Regions from separate parts of the Brachybacterium sp. NBEC-018 genome, predicted to be linked through region 1. Evidence: riboswitches for the same ligand, from Rfam matches in the RefSeq annotation. Region 1 holds a riboswitch; each other region holds the start of a gene.
What was found. A riboswitch is a leader RNA that binds a small molecule or an ion and turns the genes downstream of it on or off. The one in region 1 is predicted to bind thiamine pyrophosphate.
Positions count from the first base shown of each region.

Region 2: another riboswitch for thiamine pyrophosphate. It lies ahead of thiC (phosphomethylpyrimidine synthase ThiC); the one in region 1 lies ahead of NLU66_RS14205 (ECF transporter S component).
Region 3: another riboswitch for thiamine pyrophosphate. It lies ahead of NLU66_RS07235 (MFS transporter); the one in region 1 lies ahead of NLU66_RS14205 (ECF transporter S component).
Region 4: another riboswitch for thiamine pyrophosphate. It lies ahead of thiM (hydroxyethylthiazole kinase); the one in region 1 lies ahead of NLU66_RS14205 (ECF transporter S component).

Region 1 is NZ_CP100650.1:3,121,320-3,128,789, forward strand. Features, by position in the region: gene NLU66_RS14180 (endonuclease/exonuclease/phosphatase family protein) at 1-511, opposite strand, end outside; gene NLU66_RS14185 (ADP-ribosylglycohydrolase family protein) at 508-1,545, opposite strand; gene NLU66_RS14190 (hypothetical protein) at 1,648-2,490, shown strand; gene NLU66_RS14195 (M13 family metallopeptidase) at 2,542-4,512, shown strand; gene NLU66_RS14200 (hypothetical protein) at 4,532-5,104, shown strand; TPP riboswitch at 5,119-5,223, shown strand; gene NLU66_RS14205 (ECF transporter S component) at 5,280-5,870, shown strand; gene NLU66_RS14210 (ATP-binding cassette domain-containing protein) at 5,881-7,470, shown strand, end outside.
Region 2 is NZ_CP100650.1:153,792-161,261, forward strand. Features, by position in the region: gene NLU66_RS00665 (glycine betaine ABC transporter substrate-binding protein) at 1-510, shown strand, start outside; gene NLU66_RS00670 (hypothetical protein) at 529-1,179, opposite strand; TPP riboswitch at 1,359-1,472, shown strand; gene thiC (phosphomethylpyrimidine synthase ThiC) at 1,470-3,221, shown strand; gene NLU66_RS00680 (MFS transporter) at 3,291-4,544, shown strand; gene NLU66_RS00685 (hypothetical protein) at 5,072-5,728, shown strand; gene NLU66_RS00690 (DUF418 domain-containing protein) at 5,722-6,804, opposite strand; gene NLU66_RS00695 (DHA2 family efflux MFS transporter permease subunit) at 6,919-7,470, opposite strand, start outside.
Region 3 is NZ_CP100650.1:1,618,042-1,625,511, forward strand. Features, by position in the region: gene NLU66_RS07215 (phosphotransferase family protein) at 1-344, shown strand, start outside; gene NLU66_RS07220 (acyltransferase family protein) at 443-1,444, shown strand; gene NLU66_RS07225 (prolyl oligopeptidase family serine peptidase) at 1,460-3,466, opposite strand; gene NLU66_RS07230 (hypothetical protein) at 3,567-4,049, shown strand; TPP riboswitch at 4,170-4,262, shown strand; gene NLU66_RS07235 (MFS transporter) at 4,254-5,639, shown strand; gene NLU66_RS07240 (class I SAM-dependent methyltransferase) at 5,646-6,254, opposite strand; gene NLU66_RS07245 (GNAT family N-acetyltransferase) at 6,297-6,764, shown strand; gene NLU66_RS07250 (cold-shock protein) at 7,037-7,240, shown strand; gene fdhA (formaldehyde dehydrogenase, glutathione-independent) at 7,449-7,470, shown strand, end outside.
Region 4 is NZ_CP100650.1:2,962,461-2,969,930, forward strand. Features, by position in the region: gene NLU66_RS13430 (DMT family transporter) at 1-291, opposite strand, end outside; gene NLU66_RS13435 (TetR/AcrR family transcriptional regulator) at 469-1,164, opposite strand; gene NLU66_RS13440 (sugar phosphate isomerase/epimerase family protein) at 1,283-2,107, shown strand; gene NLU66_RS13445 (Gfo/Idh/MocA family protein) at 2,104-3,228, shown strand; gene NLU66_RS13450 (GntR family transcriptional regulator) at 3,398-4,075, shown strand; gene NLU66_RS13455 (MFS transporter) at 4,072-5,268, shown strand; TPP riboswitch at 5,349-5,443, shown strand; gene thiM (hydroxyethylthiazole kinase) at 5,434-6,252, shown strand; gene thiE (thiamine phosphate synthase) at 6,258-6,917, shown strand; gene NLU66_RS13470 (bifunctional hydroxymethylpyrimidine kinase/phosphomethylpyrimidine kinase) at 6,914-7,470, shown strand, end outside.

The sequences.
Region 1 (7,470 bases):
GGGCGGTGCCGTCGGCCGTCTCGTTGAGGTCCCCACCGAGGATCACCGGGGACCCGGCGCGGCGCACGAGCGCGGCGAGGTGCTCGGCATGGGCACGACGGTTGCCCTCCTGCAGCGCGAGGTGCGTCGCGGCGACGACGACGGAGCGGCCGTCCCCCGCCGGGACGGAGAGCCGCACCGCGGCGACGCCCCGCGGGTAGGTCGAGTTCAGGTCCGAGACCCTCTGGGAGACCCCGTGCGCACCGCGACGGACCACCTGCGCGGCGACCGCGTCGGTCGCGAGCACGGCGAGGCCGCGGCCGCGGACCCCGCCGCCCACGAGCACGCGCCGGTCCAGCCGCCGGGACAGCCAGCCGAGCCGTGCGCGCGGCAGCACGAAGCGCGGCGCCTCCTGGACGAGCAGGACGTCCGGGGCGAGGTCCTCGACGGTGTCGATGATCGCGGGGAGGTCGCCGCGCAGCTCCCACAGGTTCCAGGAGAGGATCCGCAGGTCCCAGCCGGCGCCGCTCATGCGGACCGCTCCCGCCCCTCGCCGGCGCTCCCGACCGGACCGATCACGCGGTCGGTGAGGCTGACCAGCTCGTCGAGCTCGTAGCCGGGCCAGCCGAAGAGCATGCGCCGCCACTCGGGCGGCACGGACTTCACGCCGAGGGCGGCGCCGGCGAGGGCGCCCGCGATGCACGCGACGGTGTCGGTGTCGTAGCCGGCGCGCGCCGCGGCGTCGAGCACGCGGCGCAGCATGTCGCGGCGGGCGAAGCGGTCCTCGGGGATCGGGCCGGCGCCGTGGACGGCGGCGAGCGCCGCCTGGAAGGCGTGGACGACCCAGCCGTTGCGCCGGAAGTCCTCCGGCGCGGCGCCCTCCGCCTCGTCGATGCGGCTGCTCCACAGGGCGCGACGGTCCTCGTCGAGCCGCTCGAGGCCGCGCCGCACGTCGATCTCCCCGGTCAGCACCGCATGGCGCACGGCGAGGCCCCAGAGCATGCAGGCCTCGACCGTGTCGGGGTGGACGTGGGTGAGCGTGCACACGGCCTCGATGCCGGAGACGGCGTCGTCCTCGGAGGTGAGGAGGTACGGGAGCACGGCGGCGTGGGTGCGCATGAGCGAGCCGTTGCCGGCGTTGCGGGGCGTCGCCTCGTGGGCGGCCTCCGCGGCGCGGCGGAGGTCCGCGGCGCGCGGCGCGAAGTGACCGTCCTCACGGGCGTTGTCCGCGGCGCGGCGCATGACGGAGGAGGTGAGGGTGCCGATGTCCGGGGTGCCGAGGGACCACGAGTACCACTCGCGGGCGATCTGGTCCTGCGCGGAGTCGACGCGGAGGTCGTGCAGACCCGGGGACGTCGCCGCCGCCTCGAGCACCACGATCGCCATCGAGGTGTCGTCGGTCCACTCGCCGGGCTGCCAGTCGAGGATGCCGCCGCCCACCATGTCGACGTCGTCGGAGGCGGCCACCGGCGCCTGGAACTCGTAGGGCGCGCCGAGGGCGTCCCCCGTCGCCGCGGCGACCACGGCACCGAGCGCTCGCTGCCTCTGCGCAGGCGTCAGCCCCATGCCCTCGACCTTCCTGCCGTCCGACGTCACAGGGGGCATCGTCGCACATCGGATCGGGGCCACCCTGATCCCGGTACCCTGGTGGGGACCAGAAGGAGCTCCATGACCGAGACCCCGGGGACCTCCCCCCGCGTGGAGGGCACCGCCGACTCCTGCGCCGCGACGCCGCAGGATCCGCACACCGCCCACGACCCGCACGACCACTCCGACCACGACCATCCGCCGACGGGCGCGGACCTCGTCCGGGACCTCGTGCGCGGGCTCTCGATCGTCGCGCTGCTGATCCCCGTCGTGATCGTCGTCCTGCTGCTCGCGATCCTGCCGATGGCACCCTCGACCCCGCTGCCGCTCGTGCTGGGCCTCGGGCTCGGCGCCGCGCACCTGCTCTCCCTCGTGGTGACGAGCCTGTTCGTGAGCCGCACGCGCCGCCAGCTGGCCGTGAACCCGGGGCTGCTCGCCGTGCGCAGCGCGGTCGAGGAGCTCCTGCGCGTGGCCGCCGTGCTGCTGGGCCTGCTGCTGTGGCCCGGGGAGCTGCGCGGAGAGCTCGGCGTGTGGATCGGTGCGGGCGCCGCGATCGTGTGGCTCGTGCTGGCCACCGCGCAGACCGTCTCCACCCGGCGCCGGATCGCGAGCCCCTCGCAGTGGGCGGAGGACGCCGTGGCGACGCTCCTGCACCATCGGGTGGGCGCCCGCTCCACGGTGGTCATGCGCCTGCTCGACGTCATCGGCACCGCGTGCTTCCAGGTGGGGGCGACGGTGCTCGTCATCCTCTCCCCCGTGCTCGTGATCGGCACGGCCGTGCTCTCGATCGGCTCGGGCCTCTCGACCCTCGTGCTCCAGCGCCGCCCGCCGGCGGAGCGCGCCGGCTCGGCCTGGGCGTACGTGCCGCTCGGCGTGGGCGTGCTCACCGTGCTGCTCGCCGTCCTCGGCCTCGCCACCGCCTGACCCTCGCCCGACCACCGTCCTCGCCCGCTGACCGTCAGAAAGGTCGCCCTCATGACGACACCCCGCCCCTCCGGCCTCGACCTCAGCACCCGGGACGAGGCGGTGAGGATCCAGGACGACCTCTTCGGCCACGTCAACGGCACGTGGCTGCGCGAGCACACGATCCCCGCCGACCGCTCGACCGACGGCGCCTTCCACGCCCTGCGCGACCTCTCCGAGGAGCAGGTCCGCGAGATCGTCGAGGACGCCGCGGGCGCGGAGGAGCCGGGACGGATCGGCCGCCTGTACCGCATGTTCATGGACACCGAGGCGATCGAGGCGGCGGGCACCGCGCCGCTCGAGCCGCTGCTGGGCGGGATCGGCGAGGCGGCCTCCCTCGAGGACCTCGTGCGGCTCATGGCCTCCCCGGACTCGGGCACCTCCGCCGTCCTCGCCTACGTGTGGACCGACGACCACGACTCCAGCCGCTACCAGGTGAAGATCCACCAGGGCGGTCTGGGCCTGCCGGACGAGTCCTACTACCGCGAGGAGTCCTACGCGGCGATCCGCGAGGCCTACGTCGCGCACCTCGCCGAGCTCGCGCGCCTCGCCGGCCTCCCCGGCCGCCCCGGCCTCCCGGAGGGCGACGCCGAGGCGCTCGCCGCGGCCGTCATGGATCTCGAGACGCGCCTCGCCGCGTGCCACGTCGACGTCGTCCGCGTGCGCGACCGCGAGAAGTCCGACAACCCGATGACCGCCGCGCAGCGCGCGGAGCTCGCCCCCGCCTTCCCGTGGGACGCCTTCGTCGAGGGGACCGGCGCCCCCGCGGGGACCTTCGACGTGGTCTCCGTGGGACAGCCCGAGTTCGTCTCCGCGGCCGCGGAGCTGCTCGCGGCCGAGGACCTCGCGGTGCTGCGCGCCTGGATGTCCGTGCACACCGTCTCCGCCTATGCCCCCTATCTCCCCGCGGCGCTCGTCGACGCGAACTTCGCCTTCTTCGGCACCGTGCTCTCCGGCGCGGAGGAGCTGCGCGAGCGCTGGAAGCGCGGCGTCGGCTTCGTCGAGGGCGCCGTCGGCTTCGAGGTGGGGCGCGAGTACGTCTCCCGCCACTTCCCGCCGGAGCACAAGGCGCACATGGAGCGTCTGGTCGCGGCGCTGCTCGAGGCGTACCGCGTCTCGATCGAGGGCCTGGACTGGATGACCGAGGAGACGCGCGCGAAGGCGCTCGAGAAGCTCTCCCTGTTCGTGCCGAAGATCGGCTACCCGGAGACCTGGCGGGACTACGAGGGCCTCGAGATCGTCGAGGGCGACCTCGTCGCGACCGTGCGCGCCTCGCGCCGCTTCGACGCGGAGTTCGAGTACGCGAAGGTGGGCGGCGAGGTCGACGAGACCGAGTGGCACATGACCCCGCAGACGGTCAACGCCTACTACAACCCCGGCCGCAACGAGATCGTCTTCCCCGCCGCGATCCTGCAGCCCCCGTTCTTCGACGCGGAGGCCGACGACGCCGTGAACTTCGGCGGGATCGGCGCCGTGATCGGCCACGAGATCGGCCACGGCTTCGACGACCAGGGCTCGAAGTTCGACGGCCACGGCAACCTCGTCACCTGGTGGACCGAGGAGGACCGCGCCGCCTTCGACGAGCGCACCGCGGCCCTCATCGAGCAGTACTCGGCGCTCTCGCCCCGGGACCTCGACGACGCCCACCACGTCAACGGCGCCCTCACGGTCGGCGAAAACATCGGCGACCTGGGCGGCCTCACGATCGCGGTGAAGGCCTACCTCGCGACCGCGGGCGAGGACTCCCCCGAGCTCGACGGTCTCACCGGCCTGCAGCGCGTGTTCTGGTCCTGGGCGACCGTGTGGCGGGGCCTGACCCGGCCGCAGGAGGCGATCCGCCGCCTCGCGATCGACCCCCATGCGCCGATGGAGTTCCGCTGCAACACGGTGGTGAGCCATCTCGACGCCTTCCACGAGGCGTTCGACGTGCGCGAGGGCGACGGCATGTACCGGGCGCCCGCCGAGCGCGTCCGCATCTGGTGAGCGCGCACGCGGGGCGGGCATGAGGCCCGAGGCGCCGTCGTACACCGACTCGACCCGGCCGTCGGCCGTGGGCTGGACCCGGATCGGCCTGACCGCCGCCTCGGGGGTGGTGCTCGTGCTGCTGTCGCTCGCCCGCGGCGGCGTCCCGGTCCCGCTGCTGGTCGCCGTCGCCGTGCTCTTCGCGCTGCTCGCCGTGTGGACGTGGTCGCACCATGCGACGCGCGTCCTGGTCGACGGTCGCGGCGTGACCGTGAGCCTCGGCGGGTTCTGGCCGCAGGCCACCTGGCCCGTCGAGGACTTCCGCACCGTGCAGCTGCGCGAGCTGGAGAGCTCGGTGGTGGGCGTCACCGTGGGCGGCTACGGCTGGCGGCGCGGCCGGGTCCTCACCCCGACGTCCGAGCAGCTCACCGCCGTCGGCTCGCGCCGCACCCACACGCTCCCGGACCCGCAGGCCACCTACCGGCTGCTCGTGACCCGGCCGGGCACCCAGGTCGAGATCATCGGCCGCGGCGGCACGCACTACCTCCTCTCCCCCGTGGACCCGCGGTCCACCGCGGAGGCGATCGACCAGGCGATCCGCGCGCGACGGTAGACTGGCGCGCGGTCATCCACTGACAGGGGAGCACCGCACGGTGCTGAGAGTGCGCGCATGCGCAGACCCTCGAACCTGAACCGGGTCATTCCGGCGGAGGGAGTCGGGATATCCGTCGCGGCGCCCCAGGCGCCGGACGCCCCTTTCCACGAGGAGAGGAGTCGGAATGACACGCATGAGGACGATCGACCTGCTGGTCAGCGTCGCGATCGGAGCGGCCTTCGGGGTCGCGTTCCTGGGATACGGGGCCCTGTACTCGCTGATCGGGCCGCTCACCGCGGCCTTCAAGCCCGCCGAGGGCATCCTCGCCGGCATCTGGTTCCTGCCCGCCGTGCTCGCCGCGCTCATCGTGCGCAAGCCCGGGGCTGCCCTGCTCGCGGAGCTCGTCGCCGCGACCCTCGAGATGATCCTCGGCGGCCAGTGGGGCTGGGGCACCGTCGTCTCGGGCCTGCTGCAGGGCGGCGGCGTCGAGATCGGCTTCCTGATCTTCGCCTACCGCCGCTTCACGCTGCCCGTCGCGATGCTCGGCGGCGTGATCGCGGCGGCGCTCGAATGGGTGTGGGAGCGCTTCTCCTACTACCCGGAGATGAGCTGGACCTTCGCCCTGCTCCTGCTCGCCTTCTTCCTGGTCTCCGGCGCGCTGCTGTGCGGCGCCCTCGGCTGGGCGGCCGTGCGGGCGCTCGGCGCGACGGGAGCGCTCGACGCGCTGCCCGCGGGCCGGGACCGGGACCGCGAGCGCCGCGCCGCCGCCACGACCGCCGCGTGAGGGCGGCTGCGTGACGGAGCTGCTCCTGGACGGGGTGCGCTGGCGCCCCACGGGCCGGGACGAGCTCGCTCTGGACGGCCTGCAGCTGCGCGTGCCCGCCGGGCAGAGGGTGCTGCTCACGGGGGTGAGCGGGAGCGGGAAGTCCACCGTGCTGCGCGCCCTGGCGGGCCTGCTCGACCCCGAGGCCGGGGACCTCGAGCAGGCCCCCGCCGGGCCCTCCCGCCCCGGGGAGCGGGGGCTGCTGCTGCAGAACCCCGCGCATGCGGTGGTGGGCGCGACCGTCGCGCGCGACGCGGCGATCGGCCCGGAGAACGCGGCCCTCCCCCGCCCCGAGATCCACGAGCGGGTGCGGCGCGCCCTGGAGGCCGCGGCGGTCGACGTCGACGGCTCCCGGGACCCGCTCGCCGTCTCCGGCGGGCAGCAGCAGCGGGTGGCCCTCGCGGGCGCCCTCGCCCTGCGCCCCGAGGCGATGCTGCTCGACGAGCCCACGAGCATGCTCGATGCCGAGGCGGCCGCGACGGTGCGCCGCGCCGTGCTCGCCGCCTCCGCCGGGCGGACCCTCGTCATCGCCGACCACCACGTGGAGCCGTGGCGGGAGCACCTCGACCGGATCGTCGTCCTGGGCCCCGGCGCGCAGGTACTCGCCGACGGCCCGCCCGAGGAGGTCCTCGACCGGCGGCCCGAGCTGCAGGAGCCGGAGCCCGCCGCGGGACCGTCCCCGGAGCCGGAGCTGCGGATCGAGCCGGGGCTGCTCACCGTCGTCACCGGGGCGAGCGGCGCGGGGAAGACGACCCTGCTGCGCTCCCTCGCCGCGGAGCCCGGCCGGCGACCCGGCTCGCTGCTGCTCGTCCCCCAGGACCCCGCGCACTTCTTCCTCGCCTCGACCGTGCGCGGGGAGCTCGGCGACGCGGCGGATCCCGCGGCCGCGGCGGATGCGCAGTCGCTGCTGGACCGCGCCGGCCTCGCCCACCTCGCCGAGGCGAATCCGCACCGGCTCTCCGGCGGGGAGCAGCGGCGGCTCGCGATCATCGCCGCCCTCGCCGCTCGACCGGACGTGCTGCTGCTCGACGAGCCGACCGTGGGCCTGGACGGCGAGCGGCGGGCGGCGGTGCTCGCCCTGCTCGAGGAGGCCCGGGATCGTGGCACCGCCGTCGTCGCCGCCTCCCACGACCCGGTGCTCGTCGCCTCCGCAGGGTCCCGGCACCACCTGGGCGGCGACCCCTCCCCCGCCCGGACGGCCGCGAGCACGGCGGAGGGACCGGCGGCCACCGACCCCGGGGCGTCCGACGAGCCCGATCGGCGGATCCTGCCCGTCCCCCGCCCCGCAACCCGGCCCGCGGACGCGCTGAACCCGCTGACGCTCTGCCTGATCGGCATCCTCGCGGCGGTCGGCTCCTACGCCGTCTCCACCTGGCAGGGCGGGCTGCTCGCCCTGCTGCCCACCGTGCTGCTCGCCCCGCTCGTGCTCCGCTCCGTGCGCGGCGCGGCGTGGCGGCTCGCCCCGGTGCTGCTCTCCGCCGTGAGCCTCGCCTGGACGACGGCGCTGCTGGGCGAGGCGCCGGCCCTCAGCGGCGAGGCCTGGCTGCTGGGCCTCAAGGAG
Region 2 (7,470 bases), 900 kb from region 1:
GTCGAGGAGCTGGGCGGGATCAGCTCCCTGAGCGAGATCGCTGACCTCCCCGTCGAGGACCGCACGATCTGCGTGGAGCCCGAGTTCAACTCCCGCGCCGACGGCCTGATCCCGCTGCTGGAGGACTACGGCATCCCCCGCGACGCCGCCGACGGCGTCCCCGAGGAGAACATCTCGATCTACGACACGGGCGCCGTCTACACCGCGACCGCCCGCGGCGCCTGCAACTTCGGCGAGGTCTTCACGACCGACGGCCGCATCGAGAGCCTGGACCTCACGATCCTCGAGGACGACAAGGGCTACTTCCCCGCCTACAACGTCGCCCCGGTGCTCAGCACCGCGACGCTCGAGAAGCACCCCGAGCTCGCGGACGTCTTCGACCAGATCTCCCCCGCCATCACGGACGACGCCCTGCGGGCGCTGAACCTGCGGGTCGACGAGGGCGGCGAGCTCCCGGCGGACGTCGCCTTCGACTTCATGGTCGAGCAGGGGTTCGTCACGCGCCCCTGAGCGGCCCGCTCCGGCAGGTCACCGCCGCACGGTCCCCAGCAGCCATCGCGAGCCGAGCGCCGCGAGCCACGCCGCGCCGATCCCGATCACCGCGGCGAGTACGAGCTCGACGCCCCACAGCACAGGGCTCGGGATCCCGTAGAACATGACCGCCCACTGCGCGGGGAGGATCAGCAGGAAGCCCAGCACGAGCACGTACGTCACGGGGCTGCGTCCGCGCACGATCAGCCAGCCCAGCAGCCCCACGGCCGGGCCCAGGATCGAGAGGTCCAGCATCCGCGGGAAGGGCTGCGGCATGTCCAGGTCGCCCCGGAGGTACGGGATCACGAGGACCGTCCCGAGCAGGACGGGCACGACGACGACCAGCACGGCGAGCGCCGCCCGCCACAGGGCGGTGGGCGCGAGGGCGAGGCCGCCCGCGAGCACGAGCAGGCCGATCCCGAGCTGGCCGATGCCCTGGAGCCTCAGCAGCGGGTCGTCGAAGCCGACGAACCCGACCGGGGACCATTGCGCGAGCAGGTAGGAGCCGATCACGGTCGCGACGAGGGCCATGCCGTAGCGGGCTCCGTCCCGCCGTTCGCGACGGTCCGGGGCGGGCACGGGCGCGCCGAACTGCGGCCCGTGGAAGCCGGGCCGGGGCTCGGGGAGGCCGGGCTGGGGCTGGGTCATCGTCGCTCCTGGTGGTCCCGCGGTGGCAGGGGCCCACTGTAGGCGCCGCGGTCGCGGAGCACAGCCGATCGGGCAGGTTCGTCGGCCCGTCGGCCCGCAGGTCCGTCGCGATCAGACCGGCCCGTCGGCCCCGCCGACGGACGGCGCCGCCGGCCCTCCCGCTCCTGGGGTACGGTGCTCGCCGATCCCTCGGGTGCCCGTCGCAACGGGCTGAGATCGGACTGTCGCGGTCCGAGTACCGACCGAACCTGCCCGGGTCATGCCGGCGAAGGAAGAAGGAGAGCGACTGCATGTCCGCACGCCCTGAGAACTACCCCACCCACACCCTCGACCACCTCGAGGATCCCGAGCACGGCATCCGCGTGCCCGTCACCCGGATCTCCCAGGACCCCGCCCCGAGCGGCGCGGAGAACCCGCCCGTGACCGTCTACCGCACCGCGGGCCCCGGCTGCGAGCCGGAGGAGGGACTCGCCCCGCTGCGCGCGGACTGGATCCGCGGCCGCGGCGACGTCGAGGACTACACGGGCCGCGGTCGGAGCCTCGAGGACGACGGCCGCAGCGCCGTGCGCCGCGGGGAGGCGAGCGCGGAGTGGCGGGGTGCGCGGCGGGAGCCGCTGCGCGGCCTCGAGGGCCGACGGGTCACGCAGATGCACTACGCCCGCCGCGGGGAGATCACCGCGGAGATGCGGTACGTGGCGCTGCGCGAGGGCTGCGACGTGGAGCTCGTGCGCAGCGAGCTCGCGGCGGGCCGCGCGATCATCCCCGCGAACGTGAACCACCCGGAGGCGGAGCCGATGATCATCGGCCGCGCGTTCCTCGTGAAGGTCAACGCGAACATCGGCAACTCGGCGGTGACCTCGTCGATCGCGGAGGAGGTCGCGAAGCTCGAGTGGGCGACCCGCTGGGGTGCGGACACCGTCATGGACCTCTCCACCGGGGAGGACATCCACACCACCCGCGAGTGGATCCTGCGCAACTCCCCCGTGCCGATCGGCACGGTCCCCATCTACCAGGCGCTCGAGAAGGTGGGCGGGGATGCGAACGCCCTGACCTGGGAGATCTTCCGGGACACGGTGATCGAGCAGTGCGAGCAGGGCGTGGACTACATGACGATCCACGCGGGCGTGCTGCTGCGGCACGTGCCGCTCACGGCGGAGCGGGTCACGGGGATCGTCTCCCGCGGCGGCTCGATCCTCGCCGGCTGGTGCCTCGCCCACCACCGCGAGAACTTCCTCTACGAGCACTTCGACGAGCTGTGCGCGATCTTCGCCCGCTACGACGTCTCCTTCTCCCTCGGTGACGGGCTGCGTCCCGGCTCCCTCGCGGACGCGAACGACGCCGCCCAGTTCGCGGAGCTCGACACGCTCGCGGAGCTCACCGCCCGCGCCTGGGAGCACGACGTGCAGGTCATGGTCGAGGGGCCGGGGCACGTGCCGCTGCACCTCGTGCGGGAGAACGTGGAGCGCCAGCAGGAGCTGTGCCACGGCGCCCCGTTCTACACGCTGGGCCCGCTCGTCACGGACATCGCCCCCGCGTACGACCACATCACCTCCGCGATCGGCGCCACCGAGATCGCCCGCTACGGCACGGCGATGCTCTGCTACGTGACGCCCAAGGAGCACCTGGGCCTCCCCGACCGCGACGACGTGAAGACCGGCGTGATCACCTACAAGATCGCCGCCCACGCGGCGGACGTCGCCAAGGGCCACCCCGGCGCCCGCGACCGCGACGACGCGCTCTCGAAGGCCCGCTTCGAGTTCCGCTGGCGGGACCAGTTCGGTCTGTCCCTGGACCCGCAGCTCGCGGAGCAGTACCACGACGAGACGCTCCCCGCGGAGCCCGCGAAGACGGCGCACTTCTGCTCGATGTGCGGGCCGAAGTTCTGCTCGATGCGGATCTCGCAGGACATCCGCGACACCTACGGGGACATGCCCGCCCAGGAGCGGATCGCGCTCGCGGGCATGGAGGCGAAGTCCCGGGAGTTCCGCGAGCAGGGCGGCACGGTGTACCTGCCCTCCCCATCGGTGCCCGCTCGCCCGTAGGATCGAGGGGTCCCCACCGGTGCCAGCGTCGGCAGCGATGCCCTGAACCACCCCGCGCTGGAGCCCCTGTTGAGCACCTCGACCACCACCCTGCCGCCTGCGGCCCCCGCTCCCCTGCCCCCGGGCCGGCTGCGGCTGGTCATCCTCGCGATGGCGCTCGGCGCCTTCGCGATCGGCACCACCGAGTTCGCGTCGATGGGTCTGCTGCCGCAGATCGCGCGCTCGCTCGAGGTGAGCGTGCCGCAGGCGGGCATGCTCATCACGCTCTACGCGCTGGGCGTGGTGATCGGGGCGCCGCTCGTGACGATCGCCGCGGTGCGCGTGCCGCGGGCGAGGCTCCTGGTGGTGCTCATCGCGCTGATCGGCCTCGGGAACCTGGCCTCGGCGATCGCGCCGAGCTTCACGGTGCTCGCCCTCGCCCGCTTCGTGGCGGGGCTGCCGCACGGCGCGTTCTTCGGGGTCTCGGCGCTCGTCGCCTCGCGCCTGTCCCCGCCGGGGCGGCGCGCCCGCTCGGTGTCCCTCGTGATGCTGGGCCTGACGATCGCGACGATGCTCGGCGTGCCGGCGTCGACAGCGCTCGGGCAGTCGGTGGGCTGGCGCTCGGCGTACGTGATCGTCGTGGTGCTCGCAGCGGCGTCGACCCTCGCGATCTGGCGCCTGGTGCCGGAGCCGGAGGGCTCCACGGGCACCGGCTCGATCCGCGGTGAGCTGGGGGCGCTGCGCCGCGGCCAGGTGTGGTTCGGGCTCGGGATCGGTGCGATCGGGTTCGGCGGCATGTTCGCGGTGTACAGCTACGTGGGCGAGATCGTGCCGGGCGTGATGGGCCTCGGCGAGCGCGCCGTGCCGGTCGCGCTGTTCGTGTTCGGCGTGGGCATGACGGTGGGCAATGTGATCGCGGGCCGGCTCGCGGACCGCAGCATCTACGGGACGATCCTCATGGGCCTCGTGGGCATGGCGATCACGCTCGCGATCTTCGCGCTGGTCGCCCAGCACGCGATCGCCGGGATGGCGCTGCTGTTCGCGATCGCGGTGACCTCGCAGCTCATGGGCCCCTCGCTGCAGCTGTTCCTGCTCGACGCCTCCCCGGACGCCCCCTCGCTCGCGGCGGCCCTGCATCATTCCGCGCTGAACATCGGCAACTCGCTCGGGGCGGCGCTGGGCGCGGCGGTGCTCGCCGCCGGATGGGGCCTGCTCGCCCCGGCGTGGACCGGGGTGGTCCTCGCGGTGCTGGGCCTCGGGATCGCGGGCGCGTCGCTGCTGGTGCACCGCCGCGCCGTCGCGGCGACCGTGGTGGAGGACGCCCCGGTGCCCGCGGCCTGCTGAGTCAGCTCCGCGGGGGTCGCACCCAGGGCAGGGCAGGAGACCCCGCTCACCGCACAAGCGGTCGGTGCGCCGCAGCTCACCAGGCGCTGACCTGCACGTTCACCCCGACAACCCGTGACTCACACTTTTCACCGCCCCGGGAGGCCATTCCTGGGGCGGTACTGCTGTGCGCGCCCCTACGGTCACCGGGTCCCCTGGTTGAACGTCGGCGTTGCACGAACGGGCTCCTTCTTCCGACCACTCCTCGACGGAATCGAACCCCATGAGCACCGCCTCGCTGTCCCGCCGCGCCCTCGTGCGCGGCGCCCGCCTGGACCCTCCCCACCGCCGTCGTCGCCACGGCCGCCCCCGCCGTCGCGGCGAGCGCCGCCTGCCCCTCGACCGCCGCGATCGACGCGCTGTTCGCGGCCCGCACGCAGGAGGTCGCCGCGTACGACGGCTGCTCCGGCACCACCCGCCCCACCTTCACGATCTGGTACGACGGCCCCGGCGGCCTCAACGGGTACCTGCAGACCTCCACGATCAACGTGCGCAACCAGAACCCCTGCGCGATCGACACGACCGCCTACCCGCTCGCGTTCCGCCTCGACATCGCGAACCTCTCCGGCCCGGACCGGAACCCGAACGGCGCGACCACGCTCCAGCGCAGCCTCACGGCGACCAACAGCTACGGCTACCTCAGCCGGCTCAGCCAGCCGGGCGTGCGCACCGCTGGTGTGAAGACGGAGAGCACCTGGGAGGCCGCCGGGACGGAGACCGTCGCGGGCGCCTCCCGCACCGTCTACTCGACCCGCTGGAACGTGGTGCGCGCGAGCTCGGTGGACGCCGGGGAGGACATGGACCTGCAGATCTCCTGGCAGGACGGCCGCACCTCCTCCGGTCGCCTCACGAACGCGGTGCGGCTCGTGCCGCTGGGCATGGCCGCCCCGCAGTGGAGCGAGCTGACCGCCGCCTCGAGCGCCGAGTGCGCGAGCGCCTACGCGCACTACTCCTCGAGGGTGGCGCGGTGGTACGCGAACGGCGAGGGCTGCAGCCCCAACATCCGCTGGGAGGTCGCGACCGCCGTGACCACGACCCGGTTCTCGACGACCTCCGGCTACACGCGCACGCCGATCTCCTGCGGCGCCGGCATCTGGTCGAGCGTCGCGAAGGACTTCACCCCCACCCACGACGGGATCTACTGACCCGCGACCCGGCGCGGCTCCCCGTGCCAGGTCGCGAAGCGCCACAGCCGCTCGAGCGGGCCCTGGGCCGTGCGCGCCAGCCAGGCGCGGGCGACGAGCACCTGGAGTACGAGCAGGAGCGCGCAGCCACCCCAGATCGCGGCCATCCCGGCGTCGTCGAGCACGAGCGCGGCCTCGCCCCGCACGAGCTGCGGCGGCACGGAGAAGGCCAGGCCGGCCCCCACGACCACGAGGGTCGCGGAGACGTAGTTCGTGAGCGCCATCCGGCCGAGCGGCGCGAGGACCGCCGCGAGCAGGGGGCGCAGCGGGGTGTGCAGCAGGGCGGCGATCACGCCCACGAGGGCCATGCCGCTCGCGAGACCGGCCACGGCGCTGACCGTGTCGAAGCCCGCCGCGGCGGGACTGCGCAGCTGGAGGAGCACCGCCGGCACGGCGACCACGGCCGCGACGGCGGCGAGCACGAGACCGGGCCGGGCTGAGCGCTCGAACCGTCGCGGCAGGTCGATCGCGGCCGCGGCGAAGCCGAGCAGGAACATGCCGGGCACGAGCATCAGCCCGCCGTACGAGGCGCCGACGACGGTGAGCGCCGCTCCCCCGATCCCTGCGACCACGGTGCGCGCCCGCTCCGGGAGGAAGGTCAGCGGGAGGAGGAACAGGGTCCCGACGATCGCGTAGGGCAGCAGCGCCTCCCCCGCCTGCAGCAGCTGGTGCAGCGCGCCGAGCAGCACGAGCGCGACCAGGCGCCGCAGAAGCACCACGCGCGGCCGCACCGCGCGCCGGGAGGCGGAGGCCCACAGCATGCCGAAGCCCACGCCGAAGAGCAGCGAGAAGATCGGGAAGAACCGCTGCTGGACGAGCAGCTGCTCGAGCACGCTGGTCGTCGGCGGGGCGCCGTCGACCCACGGAACGACCACCCCGAGCAGCGGGCCGACGTTGGCGACGAGGATCCCGCACAGGGCGAAACCGCGCACCACGTCGAGCACGAGCATCCGCTCCCGCGGTGGGGTGACCACGGCGTCGTCGGCGACGGCCGGGGACGAGGCGGGGACGGTGGGATGAGTGGGGTGGCCGGTCATGCGTTCGATGCTCCCGGTCAGCGCCCTGACCAGGCGTCCCACGCCGGGCCCGTCGGGCAGACCGACGGTCCACCCCCGGGCGGACCGCTCACTCCCCCCGTGGGTGCGGTGTCCCTACTCGTCCTGCTCCCAGGCCCCGGTCTCGACGGGCTTGCCGATGAACAGCGCGGCGACGACGCCCACGAGGGAGAGCAGCACGGGCAGCAGCAGGGAGTCGGCCATCGCCTGCGCGAAGGGGGCGTGGAGGAACTCGGGCAGGGAGCCCGTCTGCGCGCCCTCGGCCGTGGCCCCCGCCCCGCCCTCGCCGCTGGCGCCGCCGGCGACCTCGCCGATGCGGTCCGCGATGCGCGTGCTCATGAGGGTCGCGATCGCGGCGGATCCCAGCACGGAGCCGATCTGCCGCGTCTCGTTGTAGACGCCGGAGCCGGCGCCCGCGAGCGACGGCGGCAGGTTGCGGGTCGCGGTCATCGACAGCGGGCCCCAGATGAGGGCGTTGCCGAGGCCCACGAGCACGAAGGGCAGCAGGAGCAGCCAGATCGCGGTGCCGGGCTCCATGATCAGGGCGAGCCAGCCGAGGCCCGCTGCGAGCGAGGCGAAGCCGCCCACGGCGAGCCAGCGCGGGTTCACGCGGTTCATCCAGCGGCCCACGAAGGGCGCGAGCGCGCC
Region 3 (7,470 bases), 1.5 Mb from region 1:
GGCCCGTGGCGCCGGCGTTCATCCACGGGGACCTGCAGATCACGCACGTGTTCGTCGACGGGGACGAGGTCACCGGGATCATCGACTGGTCCGAGGCCGCCCCGGGCGATCCGATGATGGACCTCGCCGTGCTGACCCTCGGCCACGAGGAGCGCCTCGAGGACCTGCTCGCCGGCTACGACACCGACGGCCGGCAGCCCGCGGACCGCACCGCGATCCGGGCCTGGTGGTCGCTGCGGAGCCTGACGGCCGCGCGCTGGCTGCTCGAGCACGGCTTCGCCCCCGACGCCCCGGGCTGCGAGTTCGACGTGCTCCGCGCCCGGATGGACGATCCCGCCCCCTGAACGCGGTGCCCGGATCGCGGCCGCGAGGACGTGGCGCGACACACCGTGACGGCCCGAAGGGGAGCGCTCGCGGCGCACGGACCGTACCGTGGACGACCATGTCCACGCCTGTCACCGATCGCGCCGCCGATCTCGTGCCCGTGCCGCGCGCCCGCCATCACTGGATGGACCTCGTGCGCGGGACCGCGATCCTGCTCGTGGTCCTGCTGCACCTCGAGATCCTCCAGGGGATCTGGGACGGCGACACGCCGCGCGCGCTCGTGGTCATCGCCCAGGCGGCGACCCCGTTCCGCATGCCGATGCTGCTGTTCGTCTCCGGGATGCTGCTGCCCCGCTCGCTGAAGAAGCCGCCGGGCCGCTTCCTCGAGGGCAAGGCCCGCAACCTGCTGTGGCCGTGGCTCGTGTGGTCGGTCGTCCTCGGCGCCACCCAGCTGTTCGAGTCCTCCGCCGAGCCGCTGTGGTGGATCAACGGGATGTACACGTGGTTCCTCATGGCGCTGCTGAGCTACTACGTGGTGGGACTGGTGCTGAAGCGCGTCCCGCCGGGCTGGGTCGCGATCGCGAGCATCGTGGTCTGGACGGCCGCACCGCTGCTGGGCGTCTCCCCGGACCTGTACGGGCTGCGCCCGGACAAGTTCGTCTACTACGCGGTGTTCTTCTTCGCCGGCGCGGCGCTCGGCCGGACCCTGCTCGCGCGGAAGGTCCCGCTCGCGGTGGCCGTGCCCGGGATCGTCGTCGCGATGATCTGGGCGGTCCTCGCCGTGCGGGCGGACGGCGAGCCGCAGATCCCCGTGCTCGACCAGGTCGTCGTGATCATCGGGATCCTCGGTGCGATCGGGGTGGCGCAGCGCCTCCCGCGCATCCGCCCGGTGCGGGCCCTCGAGTGGATGGGCCGCAGCTCGATCGTCATGTACGTCGTGCACCTGCCCGTGCTCGAGATCCTCACCCGCTACCTGCCGCTGCCCGACGGTCTGCCCGGCGCGCTGATCCTCGGCACCGTCACCCTCGGCGCCTGCATCGGCGCGGTGCACCTGCGGCCGCGCACCCCGTGGCTGTACGTCTTCCCGGACCTGCGGCGCCGGAGCGCCGAGCGCGGCTGACGGGCGCCGCGGCGATCACCAGGGCAGCACCTCGGGGATCGGCGCACCGCCCCGCACGTGCTGGTCGACGAACGCGAGCACCGTCTCGTTCCAGGTGAGCGCGTTGGACGGCGTGAGCACCCAGTGGTTCTCGCTCGTGAGCTGCAGGAAGCGGTGCGGCATGTCCTCCGGGGCGCCGTCCCAGTGCGAGACCAGGTCCCACCACAGCCGCAGCGCCTCGCTGATCGGCACCCGGAAGTCGCGGCTGCCGTGCGTGAGAAGCATCGGCGTGGTGATCGCGGCGGCCGCCGCATGCGGGGAGTAGGCGCGGTACCACTCGGGATCCGCGTCCTCGTGGCCGTGCACGCGCATCTTCGAGGCGGCCGCGTCGGTGGTGCGGTGCTGCTGCGGCAGCGCCCACAGCCCCGCATGGCTCACGATCGCGTCGAAGCGGTCCGTGTGCCCGGCGATCCAGTTCGCCATGAACCCGCCGAAGCTCGCGCCGAGCATCGCCGTGCGCGTCTCGTCGAGCTCGGGCCGCTCGAGCACGAGGTCCAGCAGCGCCTCGCACTCGGCGAGCACGACGTCGGGCCGGCGCGGCCAGCCGCGGTTCAGCCCCGCGTCCCCGTACCCGGTGGACATCGCCGGATCCGGCATCAGCACCGCGTAGCCGCGGGCGGTGAACAGCCACGGGCACCAGCGCCAGCTCCACGCGTTGTAGGAGGAGTGCGGGCCGCCGTGCACCCACAGCAGCGCGGGCGCGGGATCCTCGGCGCTCGCACCCGCGGGCGTGCACAGCCAGCCGGGCACCTCGACGCCGTCCACCGTGGTGGTCACCTTCTCGAGGGTGCCGGGAATCGGGCCGACGGCGCCCGGCGTGGGCAGCTCCACGGCGCCCTCCGCGGTGATCCGCACCGGGCGGGCCGGCGTCGCCACGTCGCTGCGCAGGGCGAGCACGGAGCCGTCCTCCGCGGGGGAGAGGGAGGAGAACACGCCGCCCGCGGCGAGCGTGGAGACGGCGCCGGTCGCGGGGTCGACCGCGAGCACCGCACCGGAGGAGTGCAGGTCCCCGCTCACGAGCAGCGTGCCGCCGTCGGCCTGCCACACCACCTGCCCGGCGGTGAGGTCGCCGAGATCCGCCGCGACCACGCCGCCGCCCTCGAGGTCGTGGATCTCCAGGCGCCCGTAGCTCGTGTCCGTCGGGGTGGAGACGGTGGAGCGGGTGACGGCGAGGAGCCGGCCGTCCGGGGACAGCACGGGGGAGTCGTAGCCGTGCTCGTCCGTCGCCTCGAGCAGCGCCGTGCGCTCGAGGGTCGCCGCGTCGATGCGGACCAGGCCGGTGCGGGTCTCCCCGCGGGCGATCCGCTCGGTCCACTCGGTCACGACGGTGCGCCCGTCACGGGAGAGCGTCGCGGAGGCCGTGTGCAGGGGCAGCGTGCCGGCGTCCGGCGTGAGATCCCGCAGCTCGCCCTGCGCGGTGACGAGCAGGAGGTGGCGGGAGGAGTCGCCGCGCTCGTGGTCCCACTGCCGGATCGGCATGCCCGTGTGCCAGATCGTCGTGCGCTTCGCGTCCTTCCGCGCCGCGCGCGCCTCGGCGTCCTCCTCGATTCTCACCCCGGGCAGCACGCTCGTCGCGGCGAGGATCGTGCCGTCGCCGGCCACGTCGAGCAGCTCGAGCCCGCCCGGCGCGTGCGCGAGCACCTGCGCCTCCCCGGTGAGCGGCAGCCGCCAGATCGCCGTCGTCCCCTCGGGCGCGTCCCCCGCGGGATCGGGACGGGAGGAGGTGAACAGCAGCGAGCCGTCCGGCGCGAAGCGCGGCGAGGACTCGCCCTTCTCCGAGACCGTCAGTCGCCGGGCCGGGCCGCCGGCCGTGAGCTCCCAGAGGGAGGGGACCAGGCGGGAGAGGTGCTCGTCGGCCTCCTGCACCACCGCGACCGCCCGGCCGCCCGGGCCCGCGGCGATCGCGGAGACCCGCGGCACACGCAGGAACGCCTCCACGTCACGGAGGTCGAGGGACGGGGAGGCGGGGGCGTCAGCGGTCATCCCTGCACGCTATCGAGCCAGGCCACGGCCGGTGCACGATCACGGTTGCGATGCGGTCACGGACCTCCTCGACGGTGTCCGGCGGGTGCACGATGTGCCCATGGTCCGCCGACGCACCCTGCTCGCCGCGCTCGCCGGAGCGGCCGCCCTCAGCGGCTGCGACGGCCCGGCGACGCGCCCGGAGGACGAGGCCACCGCCGCGAGCTGCATCGACTGGATCTCCCTGGAGACGCCCGCGGACGCGGCGGCGGAGTCCGACGCCGTCGTGCGCGGCACGGTCGACGGACCGCCCGCGACGGGTCGCTACGAGCTGTACGACGTGCCGCTGTGGACCGTTCAGGTCGCCGAGTGGGTCTCCGGAGCCCCGGCGGACGGCGAGGGGTCGAGCATCGAGGTGCTCTCGTTGCCGTACGGCTGCGGGGAGAGCCGCGACGCCCTCACGGGCATCGAGGACGCCGGCGAGGTCTACCTGTTCGTCCGCGCCCGCGGAGACCGGTGGGAGACGGTCACCGGCTACCGCGGGATGGTCCCCGCCGCCGAGGACGGCTCGATGCCGGGGAGCTGGCCGGACGAGATCGGCTGAGGGCGGCGCGCCGGCAGGAGCGGGTCGGCCGACGGCGGTCGGCGCGCCCGGGCCCCGGCGCGAAGACGGCGGTGTCCCGTGGACACGTCGGCCTGGCGCGACCCGCACCCGGGATACTCGATCGCGGACACGGGGTGCGCCGCCGGCGCTGAGATCACACCCGTGGAACCTGATGCAGCTCGTACTGACGAAGGGATGTCCGCCATGCGCTCGCGCCTGCCCGCGACCGATGCACCCACCATCGACGAGGTCGACCACCCCGGCCCCGTCGGCCCGCCGGACCGTCTGCCGCCCACGGGGCGCGCCGCGCTCCGCGCCGGCGTGGTCGGGAACTTCATCGACAACGTCCACGTGTTCCTGCCGCTCACCGCGCTCACCCCCGCGCTCGCCACGGTCGCGGGGCCCGGGGTCGCGGCGGCGACCGGCGCGATCGTCGTCATCGCGATGATGCTCGGTCGGCCCGTCGGCGGGGTCGTCTTCGGCAGGATCTCCGACCGCCTGGGCCGCACCCGCACCACGCAGGTCGCGATCGCCGGCACCGCCGGGTGCGCGCTGCTGATCGCCGCGATGCCCACGCACGAGCTGCTGGGCGCGGGCACGATCGCGCTGATCCTCGGTCTGCGCTTCCTGGGCGGCATCTTCGTCGCCGGGGAGTACTCCGCCGCGATCCCGCTCGCCATGGAGTGGTCGCCGCCGCGCCGCCGTGGCCTCATGAGCGGCCTGATCCTCTCGATGGCGCCGTGGGCGCAGGGGGCGATCGCCTTCGCGACCGCCACGCTGCTGCTGGTGCTCGGGCCGGAGGAGTACGCCGTCTGGGGCTGGCGACTGCTGTTCGTCGTCGGCGCGCTGCTCTCGCTGGGGATGCTGCTGTACTACCGCTCGCACGTCGTCGACGCGCCGATCACCCGCCGCGCCACGACGGACGGGGATACGACGCCGGTGCGGGGCGGCGTCCGGCAGGTGCTCGCAGGCCGCTGGTCCGGCGCCTTCCGGCAGGCCTTCGTCATGATGACGGGGCTCTGGCTGCTCACGAACACGACGGTCCTGCTGCTCACCGCGCGGCTCGGGGAGGGCGGCGCCCTCGCCGCCACCGAGGTCGCGCTCGCCATGGGCATCGCCTCCGTCGCCCAGGCGCTCGCGATGGCGCTCGCCGGGCACCTCTCCACGGTGATCGGCCGGCGCCGGCTGCTCACGCTCTGGGGGATCGCCGCCCTGCTCCTCGGGCCGCCCCTGTGGTGGGCGGCCGTCGGCTCCGGGAGCCTCGCCCGGGCGGCGCTCTGCGCGGCGCTGCTGCAGGTGGTGACCGTCGCCGCCTACGGCCCGGTCTCCGCGTATCTGTCCGAGCGTTTCCCCACGGCCGTGCGCTCCACCGGGTACGGCTCCGCCTACAGCCTCTCCCTCGTGCTGCCGGCCCTGTACCCCTTCTACCTCCCGCTGCTCGCCGGGATCACCGGCCCTCGCGGCTCGGTGCTGCTGCTCATGGTGCTCGGGGCGGCGCTGCTGATCCTCGGCGCCCGGCTCGGCCCGCGCCTCACGCCCGCGGACCTCGACGGGGACCTCGACGCGGTCGCGCTCGCCGGGGAGCGGTGACGGCGCTCAGCGGCGGCGGGCGATGACCTGGTAGGTGTGCCAGTGCTTCCGCCCGGAGAAGGAACCGCCGTCCCACTCCTCCTCGCCGATCTCGATCACGTCGAGATCGCGGGTCATCGCCTCGACCTCGTCGCGACGCAGATACGTGCCCTCGGCGGATGCCCAGTCGTCGTGGTCGCCGAAGAGGTCGACAGCGATCACCCCGCCCGGCCGCAGGGAGCCGACGGCACGCGCCCAGAGGGCATCCCAATGCGATCGGGGCACGAACGGCAGAGCCGCGCAGGAGAGCACGAGGTCCGCGTCGGGCAGGTGCTTCAGCTCCTGGAGCCGCTGGATCAGGACCTGGATCGGCAGCGTCTGCGCGAGCGCGTCGAGCACGGGGCGCACGCTCGGGTCCCCGTCGATCGCCAGCACCTCGCACCCGTTCTCCGCGAGGAACCGGGACTCGATCCCGGCGCCGCAGCCGAGGTCGACAGCGAGCGGCCGCCGCGGCGCAGGCACCCGCTCGCGGAGCGCGGCCAGCGCCCGCCGGGCCAGCGGGCGTGGCGGGCGCCCTGCCTGCGCGGCGTTGTACGCGCTGAAGTCGCGGTCGGAGTCCCGAGGTGGAAGCGCCATGACGGCACCGTACGTCGGGTGCGCCTCCGGGATGATGGAGGGATGGAGATCCCGGTCCAGATCCGTCGCTGCGCCCCGGCCGACGTCGCGCTGCTCGAGGCCCGCGAGCCGGCGGGACAGGGCTTCGCCCGCCATGCGGCCGCGCGCCAGGAGCGAGGGGAGAGCACCTTCCTCATCGCCTGGAGCGGCGAGCTCCCCGTCGGTTCCTGCGAGGTGGACGAGGGGGAGCTCCCTCTGCTCAAGAACCTCAGCGTCGATGCTCCGACACGGGGCCGAGGCGTCGGCAGCCGGCTGATGGAGGCGGCCGAGGAGCTCGCGCGGCCCCGCGGACGGATCGCCTGCGCCGTGGGGCTGGACAACCCGCGCGCCCGACGGCTCTACGAGCGACGCGGCTACCGCGCGACCGGCCAGCTCGAGACCGTCTCCTACGAGTACGTGGACGACGGGGGCGTCAGGCGGACGGCCACCGAGACCTCGGAGACGCTCGTCAAGGACCTCGGGAACCCCTGAACCTGTGGGCGCTGAGCCCGGGCGACCGTGCGCGGGCACTCCGTTCGAGGGTCGCTTCCGAGCAGTCGGGACCGAGCGATCGGTCTCCTTCGATGAACAATCGGGGAATCGTGCTCGCATCCGGGGCGAAAGTCTGCGAACCTAGTGCTCGGCACGTCGTCCGCGGCGTGCCGCCGGACCCTGATCGGGGTCCACGTCGTCGGCGGAGCGTCTTCCGGCGGCAGGCATCATTGGCCGAGACTCGGCCGACGACATCGAAGGATTACAGGAACATGGCTACTGGCACCGTGAAGTGGTTCAACGCCGACAAGGGCTTCGGCTTCATCGCCCCCGACGACGGCTCGGACGACGTCTTCGCCCACTTCAGCAACATCGCTGGCACCGGCTACCGCAACCTCGAGGAGAACCAGAAGGTCTCCTTCGAGGTCGAGCGCACCGACCGCGGCCTCACCGCCGTGAACATCCAGGGCGCCTGAGCCCCGGAGCCCCACAGCTCTCGGAGCGCCCGTCGGAACGATCCGGCGGGCGCTCCGTCATGTCCGGAGGGAGAACCTCCGGACCTTGTCTTTCCCTGACCGCCGGGGCAGGCTGGCGAGGGAGGGCCCCGTGCTCGCGGGGCCCGCGGCACCGGTCGCCCGGTGCGCTCGCGGTGCCGCTCGTCAGTGGTTCCACGGAAGGACGATGATGTCTGAGAACAGAGCTGTCG
Region 4 (7,470 bases), 160 kb from region 1:
CACGGAGCCCACGAGCAGCACGAGCAGCGACACGCGCAGCACGGTGGGCCGCTCCTGGTGGGTGAGGTACCCCCAGATCACGGTGAGGGTGGCGCCGATGCCCACCCAGACGGCGTAGGCGGTGCCGGTGGGCAGGTCGCGCATGGCGACGGCGAGCCCGGCCATGCTCAGCACGAGACCGGCCACGAACAGGGCGGTGGGCACGCGGCGGGTGAAGCCGTGGGAGGCGGCGAGCGCGGCGGCCCAGACGGCCTCCATCACCCCCGCCGCGACGAGCAGGATCCAGGACATGACAGGTCACCTCCGTGGCCGTCTTGTCGTGGTGCGGGTACAGCTCCCTCGTCCGCAGGCCCGTCCGGGGCCTCGATCCCCACGGTAGCCATCCCGGCGCGGCGGCGGAAGGGGTGGTGACCGGCCTGACCGGCCCGCCCCTCGCCGGGGCCTCCCGGTGACCTCGGCCGCGAGCCCTCAGGCCGGCGGGGCGAGCATGACCGCGAAGGTCTCCAGGGTGCTGCGCAGGGCGATCGAGGGCTCGAGCAGCCACTGGATCTGGAGACCGTCGGAGGCGGCGATGAGCAGCGCGGCGACGTGCCCCGGGTCGACGTCGGCCCGCACGGTGCCCGCCTCCTGCTCCGCGCGCAGTCCCTGCTCGAGCTCCTCCCTCAGGTTCTCGAAGCGGGGGGCGAAGTACTCCTTCGCGGGACCGGTCGCGGTCTCGAGCGAGGCCGCGACGAGGGTCGAGTAGAGCTGGACGAGACCGGGGACCTCGACGTTGACCTCCGCCGCGCGGATCATCGCGTCGAGCGCGGCGCTCACGCCGCTGCGGTACTCCGACCCCTCCTCGCGGCGCGTCTCGGCGTGCTGGTAGACGGCGACGAGGAGCTGCTCGCGCGAGTCGAAGTAGTGCAGCAGCGCGGCGTGGGAGACGCCGATGGCGGTCGCGATGCGGCGCAGGGAGGTGCCGTCGGCCCCGCGCTCGCGGAACACCTCGATCGCGCGGTCGAGGATCTCCTGGCGGCGGGCGACGCCCTTGGAGTACGCGCCCGGCCGGCCGATCGGCTCGGGGGCGCGCTCGGCGGCCGCGTCCGCCGGCTCCGTCGCATCGGGGGCGGGGGCCGGTGCGTCGGGATCGGGGCCCGCGGGGAGGGAGTGCTTCGCTGCCATGGACCGCACTGTACCCAAAGAAAACCTCCACATGGAGGCTTTTGCGTGCTAGCGTTCCACCAGCACGCCTCCCCGGCGTGGTTCTCGCCCGATGATGACGCGTGAAAGCAGGTTCCCCGTGGCACTTCCCGTTGCCTCCGTTCAGCTGTACACCCTGGCCGCAGAGTTCACTGCGGACATGGACGGCTCCCTCGACAAGCTCGCGAAGATCGGGCTGAAGAACGTCGAGGCGTTCGACTTCGTCCGCCGCCCCGCGGAGATCCGCGCGGCCCTCGACAAGAGCGGCCTCGCCTCCCCCACCGGGCACGCCCCGCTGCTCTCCGACGAGCTGTGGACCCCGGACGGCTCCATCCCCACCCCCTCCAACGAGGTCGTCTTCGAGGCCGCCGCCGAGATCGGCATCTCGACCGTCATCGACCCGATGGTCCCCACCGAGCGCTGGATCACCGAGGACGGCGTGAAGGACATCGCCGAGCGCCTCAACGCCGCCTCGGAGAAGGCCAAGGAGTTCGGCCTCAAGGTCGGCTACCACAACCACGCCCAGGAGTTCCTCGCGAGCTTCGACGGCCAGACCGCCTACCAGCGCTTCCTCTCCCTCGTGGACCCGTCGGTCGAGATCGAGCTGGACCTGTTCTGGGCCCTCGTCGGCGGCCAGGACGTCGTCGCGCTCGTCGAGGAGCTCGGCGACCGTCTCGTGGCCGTGCACGTGAAGGACGGCGTGGCCCCGGCCTCGAACCCCTTCGCACCCGACGCCCCGAAGTTCAACTCCTCGGACCTCGACCAGCGCCACGCCGGCGAGGGCGACGTGCCCACCGTCGAGGCGCTCAAGGCCGCGACGAACGTCAAGTACGCCGTCATCGAGTACGACAACGTCCCCGGCGACGTCTTCGAGGACGTCGAGAACAGCTACCGCTTCCTCGTGGACGGGGGCTTCGTCGCATGAGCAGCCCCATCGGCGTCGGCTTCATCGGCGTGGGCGTCATCTCCGACACCTACCTCGAGAACCTGAACTCCTTCCCCGACGTCGAGGTCCTCATCCTCGGCGACCTCGACACCGACCGCGCCCGCGCCCAGGCGGAGAAGCACGCCGTCCCCGCGCACGGCACGGCCCAGGACGTCCTGGACCACCCGGACGTACAGGTCGTCGTGAACCTGACGATCCCCGCCGTCCACGCCGAGGTCTCCTCCTCCGCGATCGCGGCCGGCAAGCACGTGTGGACCGAGAAGCCGCTGGGCCTGGACCGCGAGTCCACCGCCGCCCTGCTGCAGCAGGCCGAGGCCGCGGGCCTGCGCGTCGGCTGCGCACCGGACACGGTGCTCGGCCCGGGCGTGCAGACCGCCAAGCGCGAGATCGCCAAGGGCACCATCGGCCGCCCGCTCTTCGCGCAGACCTCGATGCAGTACCAGGGCCCCGAGGTCTTCCACCCGAACCCCGGCTTCCTCTTCGCCAAGGGCGCGGGCCCGCTGCTCGACATGGGCCCGTACTACTTCACGACCCTCGTGAGCCTGTTCGGCTCGGTCGAGAAGGTCGCCGCCGTGGGCCTGCGCGCCTCCGAGGAGCGCGCGATCAAGGTGGGCCCGAACGCGGGGCAGACCTTCCCCGTCGAGGTCCCCTCGACGATCTCGGTGCTCACCCAGTTCGAGGCCGGCCAGACCGGCACCTCCCTGGTCAGCTTCGACTCGCCGCTCGCCCGCCAGGGCATCGTCGAGATCCACGGCACCGAGGGCTCCCTCGTGGTCCCCGACCCCAACCAGTTCGAGGGTCGGATCGCCTACGTGAAGCCGTTCGACGCCCTCGGCGAGAAGCCGCCGGAGCAGGAGTGGATCGAGGTCCCGCAGGAGGGCGTGGTCGTGGGCCGCGGCCTGGGCCTGCTGGACATGGTCCGCGCGATCCGCGAGGGCCGTCCCCATGTGGCGAGCGGCGAGCTCGGCTACCACGTGCTCGACATCATGCTCTCGGCCGAGGAGTCCGCGGCCTCGGGCGAGTTCGTCACGGTCGCGAGCTCGGTCGGCGCGGTCCCGCCGGTCCCGGCGGACTTCGACCCCTTCGCCAGCACCCTCTGAGACCCGGCGGGCCCTGCCCGCCGCCTCGACACCGGACCCCCGGGGAGCCCCGCTCCTCGGGGGTCCGGTGCATCCGGGCCGCCCGCAGGCCCGCAGCGGCCGGCCGGCCGACGTCTCACTCCTCACCCCAATGCATCCCTTGATGCATGCATCATCTAGGGTCGGGGGCGTGAACATCGCCTACGCCCTCCCCTGGAGGAACCCCGACCGGGGCACCCTCGCCCGCCGCGCCGCCGCCGAGGCCGCCCGCCGCATCGTCGAGGGCGATCTGCCCGCCGGCGAGCTGCTGCGCGAGAGCGACCTCGCCGAGGCCACCGGCATCAGCCGCACCCCCGCCCGCGAGGCCATGCTGCAGCTCGAGCGCTGGGGCCTCGTGCGCCTGCTCCCCAAGAAGGGCGCCCTGGTCACCACCGTCACGCCGCGGGAGCGCCGGGAGCTGATCGCCGTGCGCACCATGCTCGAGGCCTCCGCCGGCGCCGCCCTCCTCTCGAGGCCCGACGCCATCCCCGCCCTCGCCGAGGAGCTCGCGGAGCTGCTCTCCCAGCAGCGCGCCGCCGCGACCGCCCAGGACCCGCTCGCCTTCGCCGCCGCGGACCTCGACTTCCACCTCGCCCTCATCGCCGCCGCGGACAACAGCGTCGTCGCCGGGATCTGCGAGGACCTCGGCCCCCGCTTCGCCCGCCTCACCGCGGCCGTCCTCGACGAGCGCAGCGGCACCATGCCCGCCCTCCTCGCCGAGCACGAGGAGCTCGCCGCGCTCCTCACCGCGGGAGACCCGGCGGCCTTCGCCGAGCGCCTGCGCGCGCACGTCGAGGACGCCTACGAGCTCGACGGGGGCGCACGATGAGCCGCACCGCGATCCGCGCCCCCTGGAGGCTCGTGGTCCCCGCGACCTTCCTGCTCGCCTGGGGCGGCAACCACTTCACCCCGCTCCTGCACGTCTACGAGTCCGTGGGCCACTACGCCGCCTGGCAGGCGAACCTCCTGCTGGGCACCTACGTCGCCGGGCTCGCCCCCGGCCTGCTCGTCGCCGCCGCGCTCTCCGACCGTCACGGCCGCCGCCCCGTGATGCTCGTGGGCATGGCCGCGACCGTGCTCGGCAGCGCGCTGCTCGCCGCGAGCCCCCATGTCTTCGCGCTGCTGTGCCTGGGCCGGGTGCTCGCCGGTCTCGGGGTGGGCGCCGCCATGTCCGTCGGCACGGCCTGGATGAAGGAGCTCTCCTCGCCGCCGTACGAGATCGGCGCCCCGGCCGTCGCGGGCGCCCGCCGCCCCTCCCTCACCCTCACGCTCGGCTTCGCGCTCGGCGCCGGGGTGAGCGGGCTGCTCGCCCAGTTCGCCCCGCTCCCCGAGGTCCTCCCCTATCTCGTGCACGGCGGTCTCGCGCTGCTCGCGACCCCGCTGCTCCTGCTCGCCCCGGAGACCCGTCATGCCGACGCGCCCGCCGCCGGCCACTGGTGGCAGGACCTCCGCGTGCCCGCCGCCGGGCACCGCCGCTTCACCCGCGCCGTGGTCCCCGCGGCGCCGTGGATCTTCGGCGCGGCCGGCGTCGCCTACGCGGTCATCCCCGCGAGCGTGCAGCACCACCTCGGCGAGAGCGCGACGCTCTACGCGACGGCGCTGACGGTGCTCACCCTCGGCACCGGCGCCGTCGTGCAGTCCTTCGTGCCGCGGCTGGACCGCCTCACCGGCGGCCGCTCCCTGCCCGTGGGCCAGGCGGCCATGTGCGCGGGCCTGCTGCTCGCGGTGCTCGCGACGGCCATCGGCAGCCCGGTCCTCGGCATCCTCGTGGCGATGGTGCTCGGCGCCGCCTACGGCACGCTCGTCGTCGCCGGACTGCTGCAGGTGCAGAGCATCGCGACGGCAGAGGACCTCGCCGGGCTCACCGGCGTCTACTACGCCCTCGCCTACCTCGGGTTCCTGCTGCCGACGATCCTCGCCGCACTGCTGCCGCTGCTCGCCTACCCCGCCTCGCTCTCGATGCTCGTGGTGCTCTGCGCCCTCTGCCTGCTCCTCGTGCGGCGCGGCCTGCGCACCGCCTGAGGCGCTCCCCTCCGGGGGCGACGTCGGCCGCCCGGCCACGGACGCCGCCCCCGCGCGGGCGCCGATCACGTACGGTGGCCTGCAGTGACACGGGGTGCCCGAGGACCGGGCTGAGATGACACCCGTCGAACCTGATCTAGCTCGGACTAGCGAAGGGATGTCGCCATGACACTCGCGCACGCCTCTGCCCCCACCGACCCGGCGGTCCTCGCGGCCGCCCTCGAGGAGGTCCGCACGCGGGTCCCCCTCGTGCAGTGCCTGACCAACGTGGTCACCACGAACCTCGTCGCGAACGCACTGCTCGCCGTGGGCGGCTCCCCCGCCATGGTCGCGGTGCCCGAGGAGGCCGGCATCTTCGCGGGGATCGCCGACGGCGTCCTCGTGAACCTCGGCACCGCCGGCGCCGAGCAGCGGGAGGCGATGGTCGAGGCCGTCGCCGCCGCGCGCACCGCCGGCACCCCCTGGGTGCTGGACCCCGTCGCCGTCGGGACCCTGCCCGTGCGCACGGCCCTCGCCGCGCGGCTCGTGACCGAGCAGCCCGCGATCATCCGCGGCAACGCCTCCGAGATCCGCGCCCTCGCCGGGCTCTCCGCCGGCGGCCGCGGCGCGGACTCGATCGACTCCGCCGACGACTCCCACGAGGCCGCCACGTCCCTCGCCCGCAGCACCGGCGCCGTCGTCGCCGTCTCCGGTGCGGTGGACCTCGTGACCGACGGGGAGAGCGTGGTGCGCGTCGCCACCGGCAGCCCGCTGCTCACGAAGGTCACGGGCGCCGGCTGCGCGCTCGGCGGGATCACCGCGGCCTTCGCCGCCGTGGTCGAGGACCACCTCGTCGCCGCGGTCGCCGCGACGACCGTGCTGACCCTCGCCGCCGAGCGCTCCGCCCGCACCGCCGAGCACCCGGGCTCCTTCGCCGTCGGGCTCCTCGACGGGCTCCACGCGCTGACCGCCCAGGACGTCCGTGACCAGGCGAAGGTGCGATGACCACGATGAGCACCCCTCCTGAGATCGACCTCTCCCTCTACCTCGTCGTGGACCGCCCGCAGCTCGAGCGGGCCGGCCACGACCCCGTCACCGCCGTGCGGGACGCCGTCGCCGGCGGTGTCACGGCCGTCCAGGTGCGTGACAAGCAGCTCCCCACCCGGGACACGCTCGCCTTCTGCGCGGCCCTCGCGGAGACCCTGCCCCCGTCGGTCGCGATCATCGTCGACGACCGCGTCGACGTGGTCCTCGCCGCCCGCGCGAACGGGGTGCGGCTCGCCGGGGTGCACGTCGGCCAGTCCGACCTCCCCGCGCACCTCGTGCGCCGGCTCCTCGGGCCGGACGCCGTCATCGGGGTCTCCGCGCAGACCGCCGCCATGGCCCGCGAGGCCGAGGCCGCCGGTGCGGACCACCTCGGCATCGGTGCCGTCCACGGCACCACCACCAAGGCGGACGCCCCCGCCGTGATCGGGGTCGAGGGCGTCGCCGCCGTCGCCGCCGCGACCGCTCTCCCCGCCGTCGCGATCGGCGGGATCAGCGCCGCGGACCTCCCCGACCTGCGCCGCGCGGGCCTCGACGGCGCGGCCGTCGTCTCCGCGATCTGCTCCTCCCCCTCCCCCTTCGACGCGGCGGCGGAGCTGCGCCGCGCCTGGGAGGGCGCCCGATGAGCCGTCCCGTCCCCCGCGTCCTCAGCATCGCCGGCACCGACCCCACCGGCGGCGCCGGCATCCAGGCGGACCTCAAGTCGATCGCCGCGAACGGCGGCTACGGCATGGCGGCGACGACCGTGCTGGTCGCCCAGAACACCCGCGGCGTGCGCGAGGTGCACGTGCCGCCGCCCGCCTTCCTCGACGCGCAGCTCCGGGCGGTGAGCGAGGACGTCACGATCGACGCCGTGAAGATCGGCATGCTCTTCGACGGCACGATCATCGACACGGTCACCGCCTGGCTGGGCGCGGTGCGCCCTCCGGTGGTGGTGCTCGACCCGGTCATGGTCGCCGCGAGCGGCGACCGCCTGCTCGACGACTCCGCCGAGCAGGCGCTGAGGGACATGCTCCGCCACGCGCACCTCGTGACCCCGAACCTCCCCGAGCTCGCCGTGCTCGCCGAGCAGCCCGAGGCGAGCACCTGGGAGCAGGCCCTCGCCCAGGCGCAGGCGCTCGCCGCCCGCCACGAGGTCCTCGTGCTCGCCAAGGGCGGGCACCTGAGCGGCCCGGATTC